Regions from separate parts of the Stenotrophomonas sp. WZN-1 genome, predicted to be linked through region 2. Evidence: riboswitches for the same ligand, from Rfam matches in the RefSeq annotation. Region 2 holds a riboswitch; the other holds the start of a gene.
What was found. A riboswitch is a leader RNA that binds a small molecule or an ion and turns the genes downstream of it on or off. The one in region 2 is predicted to bind thiamine pyrophosphate.

Region 1: it holds a riboswitch for thiamine pyrophosphate, as region 2 does, so the genes downstream of both, thiC (phosphomethylpyrimidine synthase ThiC) here and CCR98_RS00830 (TonB-dependent siderophore receptor) in region 2, are expected to answer to the same signal.

Annotation. Positions count from the first base shown of each region.
Region 1 is NZ_CP021768.1:3,682,632-3,691,973, forward strand. It holds gene CCR98_RS17260 (helix-turn-helix transcriptional regulator) at 1-441, opposite strand, end outside; gene CCR98_RS17265 (winged helix-turn-helix domain-containing protein) at 557-2,881, opposite strand; gene CCR98_RS17270 (ion channel) at 3,141-3,812, opposite strand; gene thiC (phosphomethylpyrimidine synthase ThiC) at 3,906-5,750, opposite strand; TPP riboswitch at 5,833-5,934, opposite strand; gene CCR98_RS17280 (BCCT family transporter) at 6,180-7,757, shown strand; gene ggt (gamma-glutamyltransferase) at 8,324-9,342, opposite strand, start outside.
Region 2 is NZ_CP021768.1:185,249-194,590, forward strand. It holds gene CCR98_RS00820 (hypothetical protein) at 1-237, shown strand, start outside; gene pnuC (nicotinamide riboside transporter PnuC) at 344-913, opposite strand; gene CCR98_RS00830 (TonB-dependent siderophore receptor) at 922-3,111, opposite strand; TPP riboswitch at 3,182-3,277, opposite strand; gene CCR98_RS00835 (phosphotransferase) at 3,321-4,445, opposite strand; gene CCR98_RS00840 (glycine zipper 2TM domain-containing protein) at 4,574-4,981, opposite strand; gene CCR98_RS00845 (XVIPCD domain-containing protein) at 5,229-7,223, opposite strand; gene CCR98_RS00850 (hypothetical protein) at 7,336-8,106, opposite strand; gene CCR98_RS00855 (response regulator transcription factor) at 8,482-9,120, opposite strand; gene CCR98_RS00860 (transporter substrate-binding domain-containing protein) at 9,196-9,342, shown strand, end outside.

The DNA.
Region 1 (9,342 bases), 1.0 Mb from region 2:
CAGGTGCAGCAGCAGCGGACGCAGGGCCTGGGCCGGCTGGCCGCTGGCCAGCGCATCGCGCCACAGGCGTAGCGCCACGCGGGCGTCACTGCGGTTCATGCGGCCACGACCGGCGTACAGGCCGCAGTCGGCCATCTCGGTCAGCACGCGAAGCGCTTCGATGTTCAGGTTCAGGCCAACGCACAGTCCATTGCGACCGGCCTGCACCAGTGGCCGCGATTCCTTCTCGAAGGCGATCCACTCGCCCTGGCGCAGGCGGAAGCGTCCTTCCTTGGCTTCGACCCAAGAGCTGCCACGCACCTGCATCCAGACGGTGAAGCTGGAGCCGGCGGTCTGCAGGCTGCCCAGCCGGGCCACACCCAGGCAGGTCGGCGCGACATCGTCGAGCGACCGGTCCAGGGAGACGGTTTGGCCGCGATCGGCCAGCGAGAGTTGACGCATGGGGGCACCACGGATTTGCCTAGTACAGGACTCCGTTTTGCCTAATCAGGTGGCATCGCGTCAGGAAGGTCCGACGAGATCGCAACGAATTCGCGACGATATCCCGACGAAGAAATTACGAAGGCCCATTTCCCTTGAACAACAACAACTTGGAGAACGCCGGGAACAGCGTGGGCGGGCGTTCGGGCAACCGCATCACGCCGATGTCGGCGCCATCGCTGACCGCCATCGCCACGAACAGGTCATGCCCGTCAGTGCTGGCGCTGAGCCCGTTGCCGGCACTGAGCCGCTCTGCGTCCAGGCAGCGTTCCGGCTCCTCGCGACCGGGCTGGATGCGCACGAGGGTGGTGCCACACGTGGTCGAGGTGCCGAGGTAACCGATGCCGCTGTTGCCGGCCACGGTCCAGGCCCGGTATCGCCAGCGGCTGGGCCGGTCATCGCTGATCTGCTGCACGCTGCCCGACGACAACGCGGCATCGGCCGACCACAGGCCACCGGCGGCCAGGCGGGTGAACAACACGCGGCCACTGCTGCGGTCGAAGCGCGCCTGCGACACCCCATCGATGCTGGCCAACCGGCGCCAGGGCTGGGTGCTGCGGTCGAACAGGCTCAACCGGGTGCGCTGGTCGGCATCGCGCTCGACCACGAACAACTGCTCCGGCGACGCGCCATACAGCGCCTGCAGCGGCTGTTCGGCCGGGATCGGCAAAGGCTGCAGTCGTTCATCGCGTGGTGCGATCTCGTAGACCACCGTGCGCCCGTGCGCGTCGCGGCCGACCACGAGCAGCTGACGGCTGTCGGCCGACCAGTCCGGTGCCTGCCGCGCTTCCGGCCGCAGCCCTTCGATGGGGCGCAGCGAATCCGGCCGCTGCATGTCCGCCCACCACAGGGCGAAGCTGCCGGAGCGATCCGAGGTGAAGACCAGTTGGCGGCCATCGGGTGCTGCCATCGGCTGTCCATCGCGGCCACTGGAGGCAAACAGGCGCTCGGGCGCGCCGCCGCCCTGCATCGGCACCTTGAACACGCCGAACTGCGCGCGCCGGTGGACGAAGGCCAGCATGCCACCACGTCGCGACACGGCGGGCCACTGCGCATCATCCAGGCCGGCATCGCGCAGCGTGCGCCGCTCGACGTCCAGGTAATAGAGCCGCGCCTCACTGTCGACGCGGCGGCCGAACACGATGGTGCGGCCATCGTCCAGCCAGGCCCAGCCACGCAGCTCTGCCGCCTCGTCGGTCAACTGCTCGGGTGTACCGCCCGCGGCCGGCACCCGCCACAGATCACCCAGCTGCGGGTTGCGCACGAACACCAGCCATTGCCCGTCGGGCGAATAACGCGGTGCGTAGTCGAAGTCATCCTGGTCGACGCTGTAGGCCAGCGCGCGCCACTCGCCGCTGGCCAGGTCCAGCACGCGGATGCCACGGTGGGCGTAGCGCCCGACCATGCTGCCGAACACCAGGCCGCGACCATCGGGTGTCCAGTCGAAGCTGAGCAGCTCGGTGCCATCGCAGCGCGTGGCCTGGCGCAGTGCGCCACCGGTAGCGCTGGCGATCAGCACCTGGCAGCCACCGTCGGCGGAAAACCGTGCGAAGGCAATCTCACGACCATCCGGCGACCAGTTCGGGAATCGATCGACCGCGCCGGCCGGCGGCACCAGCAACTGGCGTGCCGGCGCGTTGCCGGAGGTCTGCACCTTGATCGCACCACCGCCGTTGCCATCTTCGTTGGCGCCTTCATAGGCCACCAGCGAACCATCCGGTGACAGCGTGGGATAGGTTTCAAAGCCGCTGGTCGCGGTGATCAACCGATAGGGACGCTGCGGGCTGCCGATCACCCGCGTACCGTTCTCCACGGCGGCCTCCACCGGTGAACTGCTGGCCGGTGCGCGGCGCAGCAGCAGCGTGGTCATCACCAGCAGCGTGGCCAGCATCAATACGCCCAGCGCCAGCAGCACGCGGCGACGGACATGGCGCCAGCGGCGGCGCGATTCCTGCGCGCGCGCGGGCAGCACAGCGGCGCCGGTAGCTGCCGGCTGCACGTCAACGCCTTCGTCGTCAGGCAAACCCACCGCCGATGGCTCCGCATCGTCCAGCACCTGTACCGGCACCAGAAGCCGATAGCCGGTCTTGGCAATGGTTTCGATGTAGGCCAGGCCGTTGTCGTCGTCGTTGCTGAACGCCTTGCGCAGCTGGGTGATGGCCTGGGTCAGCACGTCGTTGGTCGGCAGGGTGTCCGGCCACACCTCGGCGAACAAATCGTCGCGGGTGACAACGCGGCCCGGCTGCCGCAGCAGCACGCGCAGCACGCCCAACGCCTTCGGCGTCAGCCGGCGCGGGCGACGCGCACCGACGACCTCGACCTCGCGCGAGGACAGAGTGACGATGCACTCTCCTATCCGTATCCGATCGGATACGGGGGGCTGGATTTCGCTGCTGTTCATTTTCTGCTACACAGTAGAGACAGGTCCCGGGCAGTGTTTGCCTTCGATACCGCCCCGTCCTGGGAACAGCGAAAAGCCAGACTCCGCACAAAGCATCGGCGCATACCGCAAAAACAATCGAGCGCGCGAATACTAGCCTATGCAAGTTACCTCGCCTATCGCGTGGTCGACATCAGGCTCTCTCTCGCCGACGCATTCACATAATTCGCGACACTATTCGCGCCCTGTTGGGCGCGAAATTTTTATCTGGCGTTCATTTTCACATGCGCCGCAACATGGTCAGTCCGACCAGCCGCGAAACCACCAAAGCCACGTACATCACGCCGGAAAACTGCTCCAGCATGACCAATGCGCGTGCCTGTGGATGCAAGGGAACGACGTCACTCAAGCCAACTCCAGACAGCAAGCTGAAGCTGAGATAAAGCAGCTCCATCCAACTGCGCTGCGCACCACCGCCGGTGCCCTGGAAACTGCCCGGGTACCACTGCTGGCATACCGCGAATGCGAAGGCGAAAGCCCACGCCAGCAGGGTGAAGGTCGCACCTGCGGCGAACAGCTCGTCGCGGGTGACCTTGTGGTCCTGGAGCATGTAGGCGATCAGGGCGCCGGCCGTATAGAAGTACAGCAGGCTCTCCAGCAGCTGCGCCGTGGTAAGCAGACCGGTGCGATCCAACAGCGCGCCAGCCAGCGAGAACACCACCGCGGGAATGGCCAGCAACAGCGCCAGCCAGGTGCCCAGCGGGCTGCGCTGGACTACCCACAGCGCCAGGCCGAGTACCGCCATGCCGAACATGCCCAGTGCCGCGCGGCCGGCAGCGGTGTCATCCAGCGCGGGATACAGCAGCACCGCCAGCAGTTGCGCGCCCAGCAACCAGGCCGAAGGATGACGGCGGGCGATGGCCAGCCAACGCGTGGTCATGGCAACGGGCATGGTGTCCTTTCCCCTGGGCGATGGACGGAGCATAGCGGGGTACAGCGTGATGGACGGTCGTGCCGGCCGCTGGCCGGCACCCCCGTTTCCGCATCAGCCCTGGCGGTAGACCTCGGCGCCGGCGGCGCGGAACTCTTCCGACTTCTCCTTCATGCCGGCCTCCGCGTAGTCACGCACGTCCTGGGTGATCTTCATCGAACAGAAATGCGGGCCGCACATCGAGCAGAAGTGGGCCAGCTTGTGCGCATCCTTCGGCAGCGTCTCGTCATGGAACTCCTTGGCCTTCTCCGGATCCAGGCCAAGGTGGAACTGGTCTTCCCAGCGGAACTCGAAGCGCGCCTTGCTCAGCGCGTTGTCGCGCACCTGCGCGCCCGGATGGCCCTTGGCCAGGTCGGCCGCATGCGCGGCGATGCGGTAGGCCATGATGCCGTCACGCACGTCCTGGCGATTGGGCAGGCCGAGGTGCTCCTTCGGCGTCACGTAGCAGAGCATTGCCGTGCCGAACCAGCCGATCATCGCCGCACCGATCGCGCTGGTGATGTGGTCGTAGCCCGGTGCTATATCGGTGGTCAGCGGTCCCAGCGTATAGAACGGCGCTTCGCCGCACTCGCGCAGCTGCTTGTCCATGTTCTCCTTGATCAGCTGCATCGGCACGTGGCCGGGGCCTTCGATCATGGTCTGCACATCATGCTTCCAGGCGATCTTCGTCAGCTCACCCAGCGTCTCCAGTTCACCGAACTGCGCCGCGTCGTTGGCATCGGCGATGCAGCCCGGGCGCAGGCCGTCACCCAGCGAGAAGGTCACGTCGTAGGCCTTCATGATCTCGCAGATCTCTTCGAAGTGCGTGTAGAGGAAGTTCTCCTTGTGATGCGCCAGGCACCACTTGGCCATGATCGAGCCACCGCGGCTGACGATGCCGGTCACGCGCTTGGCGGTGAGCGGCACATAGCGCAGCAGCACGCCGGCGTGGATGGTGAAGTAGTCCACGCCCTGTTCGGCCTGCTCGATCAGCGTGTCGCGGAAGATCTCCCAGGTGAGCGCTTCGGCACGGCCATCAACCTTCTCCAGCGCCTGGTAGATCGGCACAGTACCGATCGCCACCGGCGAGTTGCGGATGATCCACTCGCGGGTCTCATGGATGTGCTTGCCGGTGGACAGGTCCATCACCGTGTCACCGCCCCAGCGGATCGCCCACACCAGTTTCTCCACCTCCTCGGCAATGCCCGAGGACACGGCGCTGTTGCCGATGTTGGCATTGATCTTGGTCAGGAAATTGCGGCCGATGATCATCGGCTCGCTTTCCGGATGGTTGATGTTGTTGGGCAGCACCGCGCGGCCGCGCGCGATCTCATCGCGCACGAATTCCGGCGTGATGATCTTCTGGATCGAGGCACCAAATGCCTCGCCCGGGTGCTGGTGCAGCAGGCCGGCATCGCGGATCGCGTCCAGCCGCTGGTTCTCGCGGATGGCGACAAATTCCATCTCCGGCGTGATGATGCCGCGGCGCGCGTAGTGCATCTGCGTGACATTCGCCCCTGCGCGTGCACGGCGCGGCAGGCTGCGCGCAGGGAAACGCACGGCATCGAGCTTCGGATCATGCTCGCGGTCGCGGCCGAACGACGAACTCAGGCCGCCAAGCTGCTCGGTATCACCACGTTCCTCCACCCAACCGCGACGCAGCGCCGGCAGACCTGCGGACAGATCGATACGCACGTCCGGATCGGTGTAGGGGCCCGACGTGTCGTAGACCGTAACCGGTGCATTCTCTTCGCCGCCGAACAACGTCGGCGTGCGGGTCAGCGCGATCTCGCGCATCGGCACCTGCAGATCCGGACGCGAACCGGGTACGTGGATCTTGCGCGAACCGGGAATCGGCCGGGTTACGGATTCGGAGAGTTGCTGGGCCTGTTGCTGCAGGGCGGAGAGCTGTGCGTTCATCGGGCATCGTCCAGGAGGGTCAGGGACGAAGCGGCGGCGCACTGCGGCTGCCCCCGGACGGTCCTTGGGCGGAGTCCGGGCACGGCTGCACTGCAAAGCTTCCCTACGCCGGTATGAGCCGGATCAGGTTCCAAGGGACTGTCTCAACCGTGGCCACATGGCCGCGGTACCCCCGCTTCTTGATGTGCATTAGAGCATAGAAAGCGCTTGGTCCCAGTGCCGCATATCGCGGCATGGCGTGGATCTGCCGCACTGGCTTTAACGGAACCGTGACATCGCGTTCAGTAACGTGCACGCGCATCGTGTCATTGCGACCGATGTATCCGTCGCCGTCTTCGTGGCCCCTGCCCGGTTCGCGCTGCATGCCACCGGCCCTCCGCTGCAAGCTCTGCTCACTCCCCTCAATCCCTTGATCGGAGAAGCTCCTTCATGGTGTTTCGCGTTTCCATCGCACTGGTCCTGCTGCTGGTGCTGCTTGCCGGTATTGCGCCCGGCCCCTTCAATACCGTGGTGCAGAGCATCCTCGGTGAACTCATCCGCGGCATCGGCTGGCTGTACCTGCTGGTGGTGTTCCTGACGCTGGTGTTCCTGATGTACCTGGCTTTCGGTCGTTTCGGCAACCTGCGCATCGGTGGCGAAGACGCTGAACCCGAATTCTCGCGGGCCAGCTGGATGTCGATGCTGTTCGCCGCCGGCATGGGTATCGGCCTGGTGTTCTGGGGCGCGGCCGAGCCCATCTCGCACTTCAGCAAGCCACCGGAAGGGCTGGCACCTGAAAGCATGGATGCCGCTCGTGCCGCCATGCGCTACGTGTTCTTCCATTGGGGCCTGCATCCGTGGGCCATCTATGCACTGATCGGGCTGGCAATGGCCTGGTTCCAGTTCAACCGCAACGGCCGTGGCCAGGTCAGCGACATGCTGCAGCCGATCATCGGCCGCCACCATCGTGGATGGATCGGGCGCGTGGTCAACATCTCCGCCGTCGTCGCCACCGCGATCGGTGTGGCCACGGCACTGGGCTTCGGTACGGTGCAGATCGCGGCGGGCGTGGAGCGCGTGTTCGGCGTACAGGCCGGCGTACCGCTGCAGCTGACGATCATTGCGGTGGCCTTCGTGCTGTACATGGCATCCACGCTCAGCGGCGTCGGCCGCGGCATGAAGTGGCTGTCCAACTTCAACCTCGCGCTGGCCGCACTGCTGCTGGCGCTGGTGCTGGTACTCGGCCCCACCGGTGCGATCTTCAACACCTTCACCACGACGCTGGGGTCCTATCTCAACCAGCTGGTCACGATGAGCCTGCGCATGTCGCCGTTCTCGTCCAGCACCTGGGTCGCCGACTGGACGATCTTCTACTGGGCCTGGTGGATTTCCTGGGCGCCGTTCGTCGGCTCCTTCATTGCACGCATCTCGCGGGGACGCAGCGTGCGCGAATTCGTGATCGGCGTGGTGATGGCACCGACCCTGCTGGGCTTCTTCTGGTTCTCGGTGTTTGGCGGAACCGCAATCTGGATGCAGATCTTCGGCCAGGCCGACCTCCTGCAGGCGCTGGGCAACGGCTACGAGACGGTGCTGTTCACCATGTTCGACAGCCTTCCATTGCCTCTTCTTCTGTCGAGCATCGCGCTGGTGCTGCTGATGATCTTCTTCGTGACCTCGGCTGATTCTGCGGTTCTGGTGCTGGCCAGCATGTCCACCGATGAAGCTGGCGAGCCGCTGCCGAAACACAAGGTGGCCTGGGGCGTGGGCATCGCATTGATCGCCGGCGCGTTGCTGTTGGCAGGCGGGCTGGAGGCGCTGCAGGGCATGATCACGATCGCGGCGTTGCCATTCGCGCTGCTGATGCTGCTGGTGATGGTGTCACTGCACCGGGTACTGGACCAGGAGTACACGCGCGAGCGGCGGCAGGCGCAGCGCCAGCGGCACATGATCGATGCGTGGATCGCGCGCGAGATGGCAGCGCAGGAAGAGACGCAGGCGGAGGCCGCGCGCGCGCACGATCAGGATTGAGGGGGTTTTGCAGCCTGCGGCTGCACTGCTTTTCTCAAACAACAGCAACAGCAACAGCAACTTCAACAGCGGCTCTGGGTTGCTGCTGGTTGGGCGGGTCGGTGTGGGCTGGCAGGACACGCCGTAAACCCGTCCATGGGGGCTCGATGGCGCCATCCATGGCGCCAACGGTCCTGCCAGCCCACACCGGCCCACCCCCGACAGATTCCCGGTGACGGTGGGACCATCCACGCCATGCGTGGATGAGGTGTATCGGAAAACACGAAGGGGTCGGATCCGTTTTCCTTCGGAAAACGGATCCGACCTCAACCCACAGCGCGCGGCTGTTGCTGTTGCCTTTGCTCTTGATCTTCCTCTTTCTCTTCCTGCGGTGGCGGCCGCAGGAAACTGTCAGGGGCCGGGCGGGTGGGCTGGGCGGGGGTGTCCGCGGCATGGATGCCGCGGCCAAGTCTCCAGGGACGGATTCACGGCGTCCCCCGACCAGCCCACCCGCCCGGCCCAATCACATGATCCCGCTTCCACGAACCATCACCGCAGAGGGGGCTCAGCCCGGTGGCCGGAAAACCTCAATACCCCGCCGCCTGCCCATCCTTGCGGCTCTCCGAGGCACCGTAGTAAACCCCGGTCTCGGGATCACGCATGATCGCCTGGTACCCGCCATACGGGCCATCGGCGAACACGATGCGATGCCCCTTGCGCATCAGCGCACGCACCGTCTCGTACGGGAACCCGGTTTCCAGATTCACTTCGCCGCCATCGGTCATCGCCGTGGCCTGTCCGGTCGGTTCGGTCGAGCCTTCATGCTGGATGCGCGGTGCGTCACCGGCTTCCTGCAGGTTCATCCCGAAATCCACCAGGTTCATCACGATCTGCGCGTGGCCCTGAGGCTGCATCGCACCGCCCATCACCCCGAAGCTGGCATACGGCTTGCCGCCCTTGGTGATGAAGGCCGGAATGATCGTCTGGAACGGCCGCTTGCCCGGTGCATAGCCGTTGGGATGATTCTTCTGCAGCACGAACATCTCGCCACGGTCCTGCAGGATGAAGCCCAGCCCCGGCGGTGCCATGCCGCTGCCCATGCCGCGGTAGTTGGACTGGATCAGCGACACCATCATGCCGTCGGCGTCGGCCACGGTCATGTAGATCGTGTCGCCCTCTTCCAGCTGCTTCGGGGTGCCCGGCTGCGCTTCCTTCAGCGCCTTGTCCATCGATATCAGCGCACGGCGCTGTGCGGCGTATTCCTTGGAGATCAGCTTCTGCACCGGCGCTGGCTGGAACGCCATGTCGGCGTAGAAGCGCGCACGGTCGGCAAAGGCCAGCTTCTTCGCTTCAACGAACAGGTGCACATGCTCCGGTGAACCAAACAGGATCTTCGAGAAATCGTAGCCTTCCAGCACGTTGAGGATCTGCAGCGCGGCGATGCCCTGGCTGTTCGGCGGCAGCTCCCACACGTCATAGCCACGGTAATTGCTGCTGACCGGTTCGACCCACTCACCGTGGTGGTCGGCCATGTCCTGGTAGCTCAGGTAGCCACCATTTGCCTTGAAGTAGTCGCCGATGGTGCGGGCGATGTCTCCCTTGTAGA
Region 2 (9,342 bases):
CACGCGCAGCGTGTACTGGAATGGCTGCAGGCACACCCCGACGCACCGACGCCGCTGCCGGTGAGCGTATGGATCGCGGCGGATGGCCGCATTTCGAAACTGGAATTCGACAGCCTGGGCGATGCCCAGGTCGACGCCGACCTGCGCGCGACGCTGCAGGCCGCGCCGTTGCAGGCGGCACCGCCGCCCGACATGCGCCAACCGCTGCGGCTGGGCCTGGTACTGGAGCCGAAGTAGATCCACGCCATGCGTGGATGTGTTGGGTAGATGCCGACCTTGGTCGGCAGGCGCGCCAACCAAGGTTGGCGACTACCGGTGGCCCCCAGCCACGCATGGCGTGGCTCTACTGCGTTGCCACCTGCGGCTCGCGTGCGGCTGCGCTCCATGCGCGCAGGCCGAACACGGCCAGGCCGAGGAAGAATACGTACAGCGCGGCGGTCACGTGCAGCGACTTGAACAGGTACGCACCCACGTACACCACGTCCACCGCGATCCACACCCACCAGCAGGCCACGTGGCGGCGTGCCTGCCACCACTGGCCGACCAGGCTCAGCGCGGTCAGCATGGCGTCCAGCCAGGGCAGTGCGGCATCGGTGAAGGTGTGCATGGCCGCGCCCAGCGCCACGCCACCGCACAGGCCGATGGCCAGGTCGCGCAGCAGCTTGCCGCGTGCCAGTGGCACGATGCGGACGCTGCCTTCGTCGGCGGCGTGCTGCCGCCAGTTGAGCCAGCCATAGACCAGGAAGCCACCGAAGGCGACCTGCAGCAGGGTGTCCGAGTACAGCTTGGCCTCGGCGAAGACCAGCCCGTACAGCGTCACCGACAGCAGGCCCACCGGCCACGCCACCAGCCGGCGCCGGGCCATCAGCCAGACGCCAAGGATGCTGCACAGCGCGGCGGCCCACTCGAGCATCACGTCGCTCACAGCGCGAACGTCACCGACAGGCGAGCCTGTCGCGGTGCGCCGGGGAACAGGTAGTAGTCACCGCCGCTGCTGCCGGTATCGCGCCAGTAGAAGCGGTTGAACAGGTTGTCCACCGACAGGTTCCAGGTCACCGCACGTTCGTGCAGGCGATGCTGGAAGCGCAGGCCGGCATCGAACACCGAGTAGTCAGGTGCGCGCACACCACCATCGGCGCGGGCCACGTTGGCGCCGGCATAACGCCAGCCACCGGTCACATCCAGGCCCTGCACGAATGGCAGCGCGTAGGCCACGTGCACGCTTGCGCGCACCTTCGGCACGTTCACCAGCTGATGGCCCTCATAGGCCGGCGTACCGGTGTCGCGCGCGTGTGCCTGCAGCACGCTGGCGCTGGCTACGATCTGCAGCGCGTCGGTCAGCTGGCCGTTGGCGGTCAGCTCCAGGCCGGTGTGGGTCTGCGTGCCTTCCTCGACGAAGCTGTAGCCGACGTCGCTGCTGTCTGGCTTGGCGTACTGGTACGGCTGCGAGATGCGGAACACGGCCGCGCCCAGTGTCAGCGCCTCGACCGGTACGTACTTCACGCCCACTTCCAGCTGCCGCGACTGCACCGACGGCAGGAAGGTGTCGGCGTTGCTGGTCCAGAACGGCGCTTCCTGGCCCAGCGAGATGCCGCGCACATAGCTGGCATAGGCGTTGAGCTGGTCGGTAGCCTTCCACACCACGGCGGTCTGCGGCAGGAAGCGCGACAGGCGGCTGTGCCGCTGCGGGGTGCCACGCTTGTCGTAGGCACGCTCGTCCAGGCGCACGAAGCGGCCGCCGGCCAGCCACTGCCAGTCATCACCGAAGCTCATCCGGTCCAGCGCGAAGAACGCGGTCTGGCGGCTGTCCAGGCGTCGTGCGGAGGGGCCTGGCATCTTCGGCGACGGCTCGAACACCGGCACCTGGGGGTCGTGGATGTTGCTGGTGCCGACGTACTCGTTGACGCTCGGGCGCTTGTCCACCGTGCGGCGGAAGTAGTCGGCGCCGAGCGTCAGCTGATGGCCGACGCCGCCGGTCTCGAAGCGGCCGCGCAGCTCGGCTCGGGCCTGCTGGTTGCGGCGGGTATCGTCCGGGCTGCGGTAGTCGTAGACATCGTAGTCGCCGTTGGGCGCGAAGTAGTTGCCCGGCACGCTGCCATCGGCGCACTGCACGGCGTAGTAGCAGCCGTAGGCGAAGGCGACGTTGTCATCGATCACCGAGCGGCTATGGCCGACCGAGACACGCGACTGCCAGGCGTCATTGAAATCGTAGGTGTGCAGGGCAGTGATGTTGGTGCTGGCAATGTCGACCGGACGCTGCCAGGGCTGGTAGCCGAGCAGGAATTCGCGATCCACGCCGTGCGGCAGGTCACGCGCGCCCAGCAGCTGGTAGCCGGACACCGAGCGCTGCGAACTGGTCTGGTAGTTGGCGTCCACTTCCAGCTTGCCGCGCTCGCCGATCAGCCAGTCGGCGGCCAGCGAGTAGAAGTTGCGGCGGCCATCGGCGTGCTCGACATAGGAATTGCTGGAGTCCCATGCGGCATTCAGGCGCAGGCCGAAACGCGGGGTGATCCAGTGGCCGACATCGACGGCGACGTAGCGCGAGCCTTCCGAATCGGTGCCGAGCGTGGCGGTGCGCACTTCCGCCGGGCGCTTGCCGATGTAGTTGATGATGCCGCCGGGCGCCATCACACCTGCGGCGAGGCCGGCTTCACCCTTGAGGATCTCCACCGACTGCACGTTCTCCAGCGCCAGGCGTTGCTCGCCGGCGATGGACAGGCCGTTGAAGCGGTAGCCGGTGGCGGCGTCCAGCGCGAAGCCACGGATGGCGATGTTCTGGTAGTAGCCCACCGGCGCATACGCATCACCCAGCGAGGCATCGTTGCTGGCCAGCTCGGATAGCGAACGTACCTGGCGGCGGTCGAGATAGTCGCGCTCGAGCACGTTCACCGAAGCCGGCGTGTCCTTCCACGAACCGCCGCCGAAGGCGTTCACGCGTGAAGTATCGGCCTTCGGTTTGCCGGCCTGCACGCGCACTGCCGCCAGTTCGGTGGGCGAGCGCTCGGCGCCGGTGGCAGCCGCATCGGGGGACGCCTCGGCCTCGCTGGCGTGGAGCGGCAGCGCGGCGCAGAGGGCGAGGGAGAGCAGAGTGGGGCGCAGGCAGCGGTTCATTCGGTTCGTCTTCGGACAACAAGGGAGACGAAGCGACGGCGCGCAGGTGTACCGGCCCATGACGGGGGTGTGGCTGCGGCTCAAAGCTCCCTACGCCGGTGCAAACCGGATCAGGTTCCAAGGGACTCTCTCAGCCTGGCAGATCCAGGCACCCCCGCTTCAGGTGACCATTTCACTACAAATGGTACGGATTTGCGAGCCGGTGCCCTTCAGGCTGCCGCGTGCAGAGCCTGCAGCAGAGCCTTTCCGGGCGTGCTGTGGAACCACGCCGGATGGCCCAGCATGAAGGGCTGCCAGGCCACGTCGGCATTCGCGGTCGAGCCGGTGACACCTTCGAAGTACTCCACTTCGGACAGTGCGAAGTCGAAATGGACCATGGGCAGCAGGTCGGCCAGCAGGTGCACGCGTGCCGCTGACAGCGGCAGCACCTGGCGGTAGCCATCGAGCAACGCCAGCGCGATATCGATGCGCACCGCCTCCATGCCGCGCTCCAGTTCCAGCCACGCCACCGCGTTGCGCTCGATCGCGGTGGCGAGGTCGAACAGTGCGCTGGTGGGCGAGGCCAGGCCGAAATCCAGCACGGTGCTGACCTGTCCGTTGCGCCACAGCAGGTTGGAGACATGCCAGTCGTTGTGCGCCCATAGGCGCGGTTCGTCGCGCAGGCGCGCGGCCAGGCCGGCATGCCATGGCAGCACGTCGCGCTGCAGCTGCGTTTCCCAGGGAATGTGCGCGAGATAGCGGGCCAGCCCGGGGCGCTCGCGCAGCTCCGCCTTGATCGCCGCGATCGGATCATCGGCGCGGATCAGATCGTCGCGCGCGACCAGCAGGTGGGTGCTGCGCTGTGGCGCGTGGTAACTGGCGGCGGCACGATGCAACTGGGCCAGCATGCGGCCGGCTTCGCGGGCCTGGGCGACATCGGTCAGCAACGACCACGACACCGCGTCGCGGTATAGGTCCTCGCCGACGCCGACCGCATGCAGCTCGAAGGTCCATTCGCCCTGTTCGAGCGCCGTACGGCCATCGGCGGCTGCCAGCACCTGCACCACCGGCACGCCGGCGGCGGCGAGATGGGCGATGAAGTGGTGTTCTTCTTCCAGGCAGGCCGCGCTGCGCACACTATGGTGGTGGCGCTTGATGAACACCGCGTCGCGCGTGCCGTCGACAATGGCGGCGGCCGACAGCGGCCGCGGGCTGTGCCAGCGCGGTTGGCTGCCGCTGTCCAGCTGCGGGTAGCGCTGGCGCAGCCACGCGATGTCCGCCGCGCTGATCGGTGGCCAGTCGGCAGCAACCTCGTCGTTGTTGAGGCCCTGCACGCGGTGGGAAGAAGATGTCATGCCGCAGCCCGAGAGGGGAAAGTCACATCCAAGGCTGCGCATTCAACGCCATGCGCACGGCCAACGCAAACGGGCGGGTCATCGACCCGCCCGTCTGCGCATCGGCATGGGCAACGCCGCCGTGCCGCTTACCAGCCGCGATGGCGGCCGCGGTCGTTGTAGTAGCGGTTGTCGTAGTAGCGCTCACGCTGCCAGCGGCGGTCGTCGCCACGATCGTAGTAGCCACTGCGGTAGTAGCCACGATCATGGCGGCGGTCATAGCGGTTGTCGTAATAGCGATTGTCGTAATAGCGACGGTCGCGGCGGTCGGACGTGGTCAGGTTGCCGATCGCGCCGCCAGCCACGGCACCGCCGACGGTGGCCGCAGGATCACCGTTGGAGAGCAGGTTGCCGGCCACGCCACCGACCACGGCGCCGACCAGGGTGCGCTTGTCCTTCCTCGACATCGCGCTGGCATCGCTGACCACGGCGACACCGGCCACCAGTGCCAGGGCCATCGCCAGACCACGGAAGCTGAGTGCGGAAGTACTGAGCATGTTCGGTTCTCCTGTGAGGTGCATGCCACGCTGGGCAGGGAGGGCGCGGAGCGCCCCGGCTGCCGTGGAGACCACGCTGGCGTTCCAACATTGCCGGAACATTGCCTGGCCTACCGGGCGGCTTGCGCATTCATCTAGCGGCAGGCGGCATGAAGCAAGGCTGAAAGCGGCCTCGGCCGCTCAGCTGGCAGAAAGGGAAAAGGCCACGCGGACGTGGCCCTCCCTTCTCTCCCAAGGCGCCTCGGGCTTAGACGCCCATCGCCTTCTGGGCCTGCCGCGCCTGCTCCTGCTGGGCGTCCTGCGGCTGATGCAGCACGTTCGGCGCGCCCTGCACGGCACCGCTGCTGAGCGCCAGGCTCTGTTCGCTGGCTGCACGGGTCTCCACTGCCACGCGGCTGGCGGCGGGGTCGCCGATGGTGCCCTGCACGGCGAACAGGCGCTCACCGTTCGGGCTGGGCACCACCGAGTCGATGCGCTGCAGGCCGGCGGCATGCGCCTCCCTGGTCAGCGCCGCTGCGGCGCTTTCCAGCGCGTGGCGGTCCTTGAAGGTGCCCGCCGGCATCCGCTCCAGGCCTTCGGTGGCCTGCACGTACATCGGATTGCGCGGGTGTCGCTCGTCGTTCAGCAGCGGGCGCTCGCGGGCCTCCTTGATCGCATCCAGCGTCTTCGCACCGACGATGCCGTCGGCGACCAGCCCGTTGTCCTTCTGCAGCTGGCGCACCGCCGCTTCGGTATTGCGGCCGAAGCGGCCGTCCTCGGCCAGCGGCTTGCCGTCGGCCCCGGCATAGCCGAGGTGGCCCAGCTGCTCCTGCACCTTGCGCACGCCCTCGCTGTGCGCGCCCGGCTTGTACAGCTCGGCGTGCGGGGTGGCGGCGGCCTTGGGCTCGGCGGCAGGTTTGCCCTGGGTCTGCTCGTGCGATTGGGTGCGGTTTTCCAGCAGGTCGCGCGCCTTGGACAACGGGTCCGACGCGAACAGCTTCCAGTTCGGGTGGTCCTTCACCTGCTTGAGGTAGTCCTCGACCGGCATGGTGTGCACGCCCTTGCTGCCGGTGGACTGGCTGATCAGCAGCTTGTCGGTGTTCGGGTCGCGCACCACCATCACGATGTGGTCGATGCCATTCCAGTGCTCGTGGCGGGTCCTGGCCGTATCCAGGCCGATGACCATGCCTTCCTTCAGCGCACCGGGCTTGAGGATGGCGTCGCGCTCGAGCAGTACGCCGGACTGTTCGACGGCCTTGTGCACGATGCCACCGGAACCGAGGTTGCCCAGATCGATGCGGTCGGCCTTGCTGAAGACAGCGTGCCCGGCCTTCTGGTTGATCTCGTCCATGGTCCGGTTCTGCAGGGTGCCGACCCAGCCGGAGCAATCGATGTAGCCCTGGTCCACGTTCTTGCCGGTCTTGCCCGGCACGTACAGCGCGTGGCCCGGGATGTTGATGGCGTACTTCACATCGTCGTACTTCACGCCGGCGTCGTAGGCGGCGTGCAGTTCGATGCCCGGCTTCGGCGTGGCGGCAGCCGTTGCCGTTGCGGTTGCGGCCAGCGTAGCTGCGGCGGCGCCCACTGCAGCGGTCTGTGCCGGGGTGGCCGAAGCCTGGCCCGGTGCCGGTGCCACCGCCTGCGGTTCGATGTGCTTTTCCGGGATGCTGATCGCTGCGTACTTGTGGATGTAGTAGCTGGAGAAGGTCCGCGCCAGGTCGCCGTCGTTCATGCCACGCATTTCGGCCAGGGTGTGGCCGGTCAGGGCCTTGGCATCGGAGCCGATCTGGTTGAGCACGTTGCGGCGCATGTTGATCTCTTCGCCATGGCCGTTGCGGACCACGCCGAAGGTGCCGGTGGCGATCGCGGTCTGCACCGAGCCATAGCCGGCGCTGCCCTGCTGGTGGGCCAGGTACAGGTCCAGGCCGGTCGGCGTGTCGCCGCCGGACAGGTACGGGTGGCCGGTGCGCTCATTGCGGCGCGCCATCGAGCCCAGGTTGTCCTGGTACATCTGCGCGGCGGCTTCGGTGTTGCGGGTCGGGTCGAACTCGTGGCCGGTCAGGTGGTACTGGCGGGCCGAGCCGGGCACGAACTGGAACAGGCCCTTGGCCCCGGTCGAGGTGTTGTGGGCGCGCTCGTTGAAGGTGCCGCCGGTCTCGATGTGCGCGAAGCGCATGAAGTCATCGACCGGAATGCCCTTCTGCCGGGCGACCTGCTCGACGATGTCCAGGACTTCCTTTTTGCTGTAGTCATGCTGTGCCATGACGTTTTCCTCGGGGTTGATGGAGCGGCCGATGCCGCGAATCGCCAACCGGACTCATCCGTGAGTCAAGAACATGTCGGTCAACAGGTAACCCGCCTGCGGCGGATGGAAATCAGGGCGCGATGTACTGCTGGGCCTTGCTGTCGAAGCGGTAGTGCACCGTGTCACCGGCGCCCAGCGCGCGGGTCCTGCCCGGGGCTTCGATGGTGGTGCCCTTGAAGGACACGGTCAGCTGCGGCAGGCCGTTGCCGTCGGCCACGAAGGCCAGTTCGCCATCGCTGTCGGTGCACGGCATCACGTCGCCGTCGTCGCAGGCCGCGCTGTTGTCTTCACCGGTGCGCACCGAGCCGACGTAGCGCCATACCTTGCTGTCCAGGTCGTCCTCGCTGCGCTTGGGGTTGAACAGCAGCAGCGCGTAGCCGCTGCTGCTGATGCCGCGGTCGAAGCTGCTGGTCGGCACTGCCAGCAGCAGGCGGCCGTCAGCGGTGCGGTGCTCGATCGGCTTGCGCCGGGTATCGACGTCGTCGGCCTTGTCGTAGGCACCGAGCGCACCGATGGTCCATTCCTGGCCACGGAACTTCCACGGCTTCTTCGCGTCGCTGCCGGCCAGCACAAAGGTGGCTTCGGCCAGGTTGGCGCGGTCGTCGGGGCCGGCCGGCTGCTGCTCGCCAGGCTTGCCGTAGTGCTCGCGGGTGTCCCAGGAAAAACCGGTGTAGTAGGTGGTGCCGTCCAGGGTGAAGCTGTGGCCGAACCAGAAGGTCGCCACGCTGCCGTTCTGGACCTCATAGGAGGTCGCACCGTCGCCATCCACCTGGTAGATGAAATACATCACGGTCGGCGCGTCGGGCGGGGTGACGGCGGCATCGGGAGAGGGGTTCTGCATCGGGGCAACATCCTGTCGGGGCGCTTTGGCAGCCTGCATAGGCGCAGGCTGGGAGGACGAGGGGGCCGGATCGGCGGCGCTGCAGGCGGCAGCGGAAAGAGAGACGAGCAGGCACGCCGCGAATGCGCGCAGGGGCCGCAACGGCAGGGTCCAACGTAGCTCGGGGGGGGACTGCATGCGCCTCTCCATGGTCAGCGTTGCCGGGCCAGACGGCCGGCAGGAAGCCGCACCCCATCCACCAGGGACGGGAGCGAGGACATGAGCCGGTCGATTCCTTCGACCTCGCATTGAGAACTCATGCCCGTCCATCTTGGCACAGATCCGCAAGCCGTCAAAGAGGGCCGCGGCGGTCGGGGTGGTTATGTGAGGTGCGTCTCAGATCTTGCCGTCACGCAGGTAGTCGAACAATTCGGCGTCGCCCTTCAGCCCCAGCTTGAGCATGGCGTCGCCCTTCTGCCGGCTGATGGTGCTGACGCTCTTGTGCAGCTGCAGCGAGATCTCCTTAACCGTCATGCCGGTGCCGAGCAGTCGCAGCACCTCCACTTCGCGTGGTGACAACGGCTTGCCGTCGCCCTCGCGCATGCGCCAGCTGCCGGCCGCGTCCACCCGCTCGCGCAGGCTGCGGCTGATGTAGGGCTGGCCGCGGTAGACCGACTGGATGGCCTGCGGCAGCTCGTCCATCGACGAACTCTTGTCGACCAGACCGAGCACGCCACTGTCGAGCACCATGCGCAGGATCGCCAGGTTGCTGGAGACGCTGAGCATCAGTACCGGCAGGTCGGGATGGCGGCGGCGGATCATGCCGATCATGGCGAAGCCATCGGCCTGTGGACTGCCCGGCATGGAGTAGTCGGTGACCAGCAGGTCACAGGGCTGGTTGGCGAGCAGGGTCATCAGTGCCTGCGCGCTGTCGGCCTCGCCGACCACGCGGCCCACGCCGCTCGACTCGATGACGGCGCGGGTACCGATACGGACCACGGGGTGATCGTCTGCGATGATGATGCGCAAGCTCATGCTCTAGTATGGCCATCGGGCACGCCGGACCGCGACCATCGCGGTCCCTGGCAGGATTCTAGGAGATTGACGCAGATGCGTAGGTGGGCTGTTCGCGGGCTGCTCCTGCTTCTGGCGGTGCTGGTCCTGCCCGTGGCCCAGGCACAGCCGGCCCCTGGCCTGCTGCCGCTCAGCCCGTTGCAGCGCGAATACCTGGTGGCGCATCCGACCATCGTTGTCGGG